2 regions of the Paenibacillus sp. FSL H7-0714 genome follow, and region 2 is predicted to be linked to the other one. Evidence: a T-box and tRNA genes for the amino acid it is inferred to sense, from the RefSeq annotation. Region 2 holds a T-box; the other holds one or more tRNA genes.
What was found. A T-box is a leader RNA that pairs with one kind of tRNA and senses whether it is charged. The one in region 2 lies ahead of trpS (tryptophan--tRNA ligase), so its partner is inferred to be a tRNA-Trp.
Positions count from the first base shown of each region.

Region 1 (3,674 bases), 3.2 Mb from region 2:
CCTAAGGTAGCGAAATTCCTTGTCAGGTAAATTCTGACCCGCACGAATGGCGTAACGACTTGGGCGCTGTCTCAACGAGAGATCCGGTGAAATTTTAATACCTGTGAAGATGCAGGTTACCCGCGACAAGACGGAAAGACCCCATGGAGCTTTACTGCAGCTTGATATTGAATTTGGGTACGATCTGTACAGGATAGGTGGGAGCCGTAGAAATCGGAGCGCAAGCTTCGGTGGAGGCGCCGTTGGGATACCACCCTGATCGTATCTAGGTTCTAACCTAGTACCCTAATCGGGTACGGGGACCGTGTCAGGCGGGCAGTTTGACTGGGGCGGTCGCCTCCTAAAGAGTAACGGAGGCGTTCCAAGGTTCCCTCAGAATGGTTGGAAATCATTCGAAGAGTGCAAAGGCATAAGGGAGCTTGACTGCGAGACCTACAAGTCGAGCAGGGACGAAAGTCGGACTTAGTGATCCGGTGGTACCGCATGGAAGGGCCATCGCTCAACGGATAAAAGCTACCCTGGGGATAACAGGCTTATCTCCCCCAAGAGTCCACATCGACGGGGAGGTTTGGCACCTCGATGTCGGCTCATCGCATCCTGGGGCTGAAGTAGGTCCCAAGGGTTGGGCTGTTCGCCCATTAAAGCGGTACGCGAGCTGGGTTCAGAACGTCGTGAGACAGTTCGGTCCCTATCTGTCGTGGGCGCAGGAAATTTGAGAGGAGCTGTCCTTAGTACGAGAGGACCGGGATGGACGTACCGCTGGTGCACCAGTTGTTTCGCCAGAAGCATGGCTGGGTAGCTACGTACGGACGGGATAAGCGCTGAAAGCATCTAAGCGTGAAGCCCCCCTCAAGATGAGATTTCCCAATTAGTAAGACCCCTTGAAGACGACGAGGTAGATAGGTTGGAGGTGGAAGTGCAGTAATGCATGGAGCTGACCAATACTAATCGGTCGAGGGCTTATCCTATACTTAATACGCAAATTCAATTCGGATTCAGTTTTCAGGCATCAAGCCTGAGCATTTACGCTGTAAATGCCCGTTTGGTGGCGATAGCGGAGGGGTTCCACACGTACCCATCCCGAACACGACCGTTAAGCCCTCCAGCGCCGATGGTACTTGGACCGAAGGGTCCTGGGAGAGTAGGACGTCGCCAAGCGGACAACCACATTACCCGTGGTATTTTTTTTGCCCTTAATATTGATGTGTCTTAAAAAGGGCCTTTAGCTCAGCTGGTTAGAGCGCACCCCTGATAAGGGTGAGGTCGGTGGTTCGAGTCCACTAAGGCCCACCATATTCCCTGATAGCTCAGTTGGTAGAGCACTCGACTGTTAATCGAGTTGTCACAGGTTCGAGTCCTGTTCGGGGAGCCATTTATGGAGAGGTGTCCGAGTTTGGCCGAAGGAGCACGATTGGAAATCGTGTAGGCGCCACAAGCGTCTCGAGGGTTCGAATCCCTCTCTCTCCGCCACAAAGTTTATTAGCATGGCCCGTTGGTCAAGGGGTTAAGACACCTCCCTTTCACGGAGGTAACATGGGTTCGAATCCCATACGGGTCATAACATGGAGGCTTAGCTCAGCTGGGAGAGCATCTGCCTTACAAGCAGAGGGTCGGGGGTTCGATCCCCTCAGCCTCCACCATATTCATTTAAGAACGACGCGGGGTGGAGCAGCCCGGTAGCTCGTCGGGCTCATAACCCGAAGGCCGCAGGTTCAAATCCTGCCCCCGCAACCAATTTTCATCAAGTAATTATATCTTTTGGAACCGTGGTGTAGTTGGCCTAACATGCCTGCCTGTCACGCAGGAGATCGCGAGTTCGAATCTCGTCGGTTCCGCCATTTTCTTGGCTCGATAGCTCAGTCGGTAGAGCAGAGGACTGAAAATCCTCGTGTCGGCGGTTCGAATCCGTCTCGAGCCACCATATAGTATACAACTTAATATGCCGGTGTAGCTCAATTGGTAGAGCAACTGACTTGTAATCAGTAGGTTGGGGGTTCAAGTCCTCTCGCCGGCACCATCTTTGGGGGATTAGCGAAGTGGCCAAACGCATCAGACTGTAAATCTGCTCACGTACGTGTTCGGTGGTTCGAATCCATCATCCCCCACCATTTTTTTTAGGGGCATAGTTTAAAGGTAGAACAACGGTCTCCAAAACCGTTGGTGTGGGTTCAATTCCTGCTGCCCCTGCCAATCTTTATCTAAAGTCTTTCTCTAAAGTTTAATATGGCGGTCGTGGCGAAGGGGTTAACGCACCGGTTTGTGGATCCGGCATTCGTGGGTTCAAGTCCCATCGGTCGCCCCATTTACTTTAAGAAGAACAGCAACAATATTAGTTTAATATGGCGATTGTGGCGAAGTGGTTAACGCACCGGATTGTGGTTCCGGCATTCGTGGGTTCGAGACCCATCAGTCGCCCCTTTTATTTTAAAATGTTATTGGGGATTAGCCAAGCGGTAAGGCAACGGACTTTGACTCCGTCATGCATAGGTTCAAATCCTATATCCCCAGCCATTTTATGCGGACGTGGCTCAGCGGTAGAGCATCGCCTTGCCAAGGCGAGGGTCGCGGGTTCGATTCCCGTCGTCCGCTCCAAAGTTTTCATATGGCGCCATAGCCAAGTGGTAAGGCAAAGCTCTGCAAAAGCTTTATCCCCAGTTCAAATCTGGGTGGCGCCTCCATTAATTTCATATGTGCCGGCGTGGCGGAATGGCAGACGCGCTCGACTCAAAATCGAGAGGGAAACCGTGGAGGTTCGAGTCCTCTCGCCGGTATATCAAAAAGGTTTGTAAAGTCGCTTGTATAAGCAACTTTACAAACCTTTTTTCTTTGTCTTTGAGCTTTTATTCTTAAGCCGTTGAATTAGAGGCGTCTCTAATCAACGGCCTTTTTGTGTGGAGTGTTGTTTTATTGACTGCTTAGTCGGAATGCTCGTGGGGTGAGACCAATTTCACGTTTAAACATATTGCAGAATTGGGCGTCATTCACAAACCCAGCAGCAGCTGATACTTCAGAGATATGCATTTGGGTATGTTGCAAGAGAGACTTTGCATAATCCAGACGTTTCAATAGTAGATAGCGCAGAGGTGAAGAACCGAATCGTTCTTTAAATAAATGGCGGAAACGATCATAGCTGTATCCAGACATCTCAGAAAGTGTTGCGACCGATAGCTTATGGCGGTAATGCTCATTCATATAGTTTAGAACATATTGGACTCTGTCTTCCGTTGGTGATTGAAACCCAGAGGCGCTAAGAAGCCGTATCAGATGAACAGTGATTTCGCTCATTTGAAGGTTCAATAGTTCAGAGAATCCATCTTGTTTGCGCGCAAACTCTGCTTTCATTCGAAGCAAGATCTGTAGAACAGTATGGTCTTTATCATCTTCATATACGCCCTGCAAATTCTCCATATTTGGGTGATTTGAATGGAAACCTACAAATAGTATAGTAGCATCCTCGCGATGATTCTCATCATGTTTATGATTGGGTGGTATCAGCGCGAATGAAGAAGAACGAAAATGATAACTTCGGGAACCTACATTGGTAGTTCCTAATCCGTTTAAATAATAGACTAGTTCATAACATTCATGCTGGTGTGGTGGAATATAGGTATTAACCTCATGTGCTGCATTTACAATATATAGAACACGATCCATGATGAGCCTCCAATAATTAT
Region 1 covers NZ_JBBOPT010000001.1:6,189,759-6,193,432, reverse strand. The annotation lists rRNA gene NST34_RS27780 (23S ribosomal RNA) at 1-968, shown strand, start outside; rRNA gene rrf (5S ribosomal RNA) at 1,042-1,158, shown strand; tRNA gene NST34_RS27770 (tRNA-Ile) at 1,217-1,293, shown strand; tRNA gene NST34_RS27765 (tRNA-Asn) at 1,297-1,372, shown strand; tRNA gene NST34_RS27760 (tRNA-Ser) at 1,378-1,470, shown strand; tRNA gene NST34_RS27755 (tRNA-Glu) at 1,487-1,558, shown strand; tRNA gene NST34_RS27750 (tRNA-Val) at 1,565-1,640, shown strand; tRNA gene NST34_RS27745 (tRNA-Met) at 1,658-1,734, shown strand; tRNA gene NST34_RS27740 (tRNA-Asp) at 1,761-1,838, shown strand; tRNA gene NST34_RS27735 (tRNA-Phe) at 1,846-1,921, shown strand; tRNA gene NST34_RS27730 (tRNA-Thr) at 1,942-2,017, shown strand; tRNA gene NST34_RS27725 (tRNA-Tyr) at 2,023-2,108, shown strand; tRNA gene NST34_RS27720 (tRNA-Trp) at 2,117-2,190, shown strand; tRNA gene NST34_RS27715 (tRNA-His) at 2,227-2,302, shown strand; tRNA gene NST34_RS27710 (tRNA-His) at 2,343-2,415, shown strand; tRNA gene NST34_RS27705 (tRNA-Gln) at 2,437-2,511, shown strand; tRNA gene NST34_RS27700 (tRNA-Gly) at 2,518-2,592, shown strand; tRNA gene NST34_RS27695 (tRNA-Cys) at 2,605-2,678, shown strand; tRNA gene NST34_RS27690 (tRNA-Leu) at 2,693-2,771, shown strand; gene NST34_RS27685 (AraC family transcriptional regulator) at 2,905-3,654, opposite strand.
Region 1: it has a tRNA-Trp gene. The T-box ahead of trpS (tryptophan--tRNA ligase) is inferred to sense a tRNA for this amino acid. The anticodon was not compared.

Region 2 (3,674 bases):
TATCGTTCCGGTTACGCAAGTAGCTATAGGCAATACTGTATAGTTGTTCTCTATGTACCAATATAGAATCGTAGAAATCCGTCTCGCTCCTAGAATCAAGAATCGTTACCTTCTTCATTTCTGCATTAGTCATCGTCATATCCTTCCTTAGCCCCCTCTCCTACACCTCTCATAGATTAAGACGGGGAGGGTATAGAAACGGTTTTTATTTATATTAACTTTTTTGGGACTGAGCACTTAAAATTATAACATTCTATAAAAAAAGAACGATAAATGTTATGATTAGTAAAATCGGACATAATCAATAGTACGCACTTAAAAGTACCATAGGTACTAAAAAGTACCCATACATTGGAGGATATCATGACAACTATCAAGAAAAAATACAATATTTCTGTTGAGGCCACACTCGAAGTGATTGGAGGAAAATGGAAATGTGTAATTCTGTGTCATTTAACTCATGGCAAAAAACGAACATCGGAACTAAAACAGTTAATGCCCGGAATTACTCAAAAAATGTTAACCCAGCAACTACGCGAACTTGAGGCCGATGGAATTATCAACCGGATCGTATACAATCAGGTTCCACCCAAAGTAGAATATGAACTTAGTGAGTATGGTGATAGTTTAAGCGACATTTTGACTTCTCTATGTAATTGGGGAGAACAACATATCATTAAGCAATATGGCGATAAATATGCTGTTTTAGAGGACAACATTTTAAATAAATAAATTTTACCCCATGAAAAAAAGGACAGTTAAATCGGATTGATTTAACTGTCCATAACTTAAATTACTCCGTCTCCTCCAATCGCAGTTGCTGTGAATGATATGGGTCCAAATAGATTTATAGGTAAGTTGCTATCATTTTGAATTACCAATTCATAATTGTGGACTCCAATATAAGGACCATCAACCCACTGAGCATTTAATTGAATATCAGTAGTTGAAGTAAAACTATAAAAGGATTTATAAATATCGACTCCAGCACGTCGGATTAAAACAAGAAATTGACTATCAGCAAGTGCAGTAAGACTAAAACTACCATTTAACTCGACTCTGCTGGAGAAAGAGGCTGGGTTAGCCGGGCTAATATTTACTTGCGCTGTGGCTAGACCCGCTCCAGCTCCAGGAATCCCTGCAACCGTTGTAACAGTAGTAAACGGGTCTAAGGGGGTTTTTGCCTGTGAACCATAACTTATATTTGTCGCCATTTATCATCACTCCATTCCAGTTACAAGGTTATACATTATTATATTGTGAATCAACAATGATAGATTGGACTTAATTGCTGATGATAATATACATTTAAGTGATACTTTGCTAGATCATATAAACCTAGATGCTCTGTCTATCATCATCATCTAATTTCCAACCATTGACAAAATCACTCATCAGAATTACAATTACCCAAATATCATGAACAACGCTGACAAAGGGTAAGTAGACAAACGAACATGGACTTCAGAGAGCCGGTGGTTGCTGCGAACCGGTGTCCAGCGCTTGATCGAATGGCCTTTAGAGTTGCTCTTCCGAACCATCTCTCTAGGATGCTGTAGGGATAGCCGGGGTTCCCACCGTTATCAAGGGACCTGTATCCGAGATTATCTTTAACCCTCTTTCGTACAGGTAAGAGAAGATCGTAAAGCCAACGAAACGTATGGTAACACGATCAATTAAGGTGGTACCACGACAACTTCGTCCTTATTGGATGAGGTTTTTTTGTCATTTAAAGGAGGTGATGGCCATGGATGATGGCTGGTGGTGGCGACTCAATGTTACTCAGAAGCAACAAAACAGGAGGAATTCAAATGATAAAAAAACGTGTATTAACTGGAGATCGAGTGACTGGAAAGCTGCACCTTGGCCATTACGTGGGCAGTTTACAGAACCGAGTGGCTCTACAGGAGCAATATGATACTTTTGTGTTTTTAGCAGATATTCAAGCCCTAACGACTCACTTTGATCGCCCTCAACTACTAGGTCAAAACTTGAATGAAATCACACTGGACTATTTATCGGCGGGTATAAATCCAGATAAAGCAACCCTATTTATTCAATCTATGGTTCCTGAGATCGCTGAGCTGACCGTCCTATTCTCCATGTTTGTTACTGTGAATTCTTTACGGCATAATCCCACGATTAAAGCCGAATCGAAAAATTCCAGCTTAGATGAATTGTATTATGGTTTTCTAGGTTATCCAGTTAGCCAGGCTGCGGATATAACCTTTTGTAAAGCGACGATTATTCCTGTAGGAGAAGACCAGCTTCCCCATCTGGAGTTGACCCGCAAAATCGTACGTAGATTCAACGAGCTGTACAGCCCTATCCTTGTGGAGCCCAGAGCGCTTATCAGCGAGACGCCAAGACTAGTAGGAACAGACGGCAACGCTAAAATGAGTAAAAGCCTAGGCAATGCTATCGAACTGGACTCTACGAAAGAAGAGATCACCTTCAAGATCCGTAAAGCCACAACCGATCCAGCCCGTGTTCATAAAAATGATCCTGGGCATCCAGATATTTGTCCCATTTATGCTTATCATCGTGCTGTTCGTTCGTATGGCGCCCCAGAAATTCACGATAGCTGCGAAAGTGGCAGTATAAGCTGTTCTGCCTGTAAGCAGCTTATCACTACAGCTCTAGACCAGCTAATTGAACCAATGCGTGAGCGTCGCTCCTATTATGCTGCCAGACCCAAGGTTGTTGAGGATATCTTATTATCCGGAACTAAGCGTGCCCGCGATATTGCTCAAGAAACGATGTCCGAAGTACGCGAGGCTATGGGCCTTAATTATTTTTCAAATAAAACTGATCTCTAAGAGCAATAAAAAAACGCCGGACTCTCTATTGAAGAGAGCGCCGGCTGTTTTTATAAGAAAATATTATTTAATATGGATATCTCCGCTTCTAAATAAAAACACTTTCTATAACATACATCTTTTTAGCAAAGGGAAAGGCCGTAATCTCCTAAAGCGAGGTTACGACCTTAAATGTATTCCTTACAGCACCCAATTCCCTTTACGGAATACCGGTTCAATCGTGCCATCCGCAAGTTCTCCATCAATATCCAGTTCTGCCGAACCAATCATGAAATCAACATGCGTTAAACTTACATTAGCACCTCGTGCGACAAGCTCTTCATTCGTAAGCTTTGTGCCGCCTTCAATATTGACAGGATAGGCACTTCCCAACGCGAAATGGCAGGAGGCATTCTCATCAATCCCTGTATTGTAGAAAATTCGGTTCAAGCGAGAGATTGGAGAATCATGCTGCACTAAAGCCACTTCTCCTAAATAGGATGCACCTTCATCCGTTGCCAGCAGCGAAGTCAGATGCTCACGTCCGGATTCAGCTTCATATGCTACTACTTTTCCATCTTTAAAAGTGAATGAAAGGCCTTCTACCAGACGTCCATTCAGATTAAGTGGGAGCGTGCTTCTTACTGTACCGTTCACGCCAGTACGATGGGGCATGGAATAGATCTCTTCCGTTGGCATATTTGCCACGAAATAAACACCTTTATCATTCTCACCGCCACCGCCACGCCATAGATGACCTTCCGGAAGCTCCACATGCAGATCCGTTCCCGGAGCGCGGTAATGCAGGCTTTTATAACGCTTAGCGTTCATTCTATCCTGACTTTCTTTCAATTGACCGATATGTTCTCTCCACGC
Region 2 covers NZ_JBBOPT010000001.1:2,967,340-2,971,013, reverse strand. The annotation lists gene NST34_RS13155 (sigma-70 family RNA polymerase sigma factor) at 1-139, opposite strand, end outside; gene NST34_RS13150 (winged helix-turn-helix transcriptional regulator) at 364-732, shown strand; gene NST34_RS13145 (hypothetical protein) at 789-1,214, opposite strand; T-box leader at 1,421-1,709, shown strand; gene trpS (tryptophan--tRNA ligase) at 1,812-2,819, shown strand; gene NST34_RS13135 (aminopeptidase) at 3,000-3,674, opposite strand, start outside.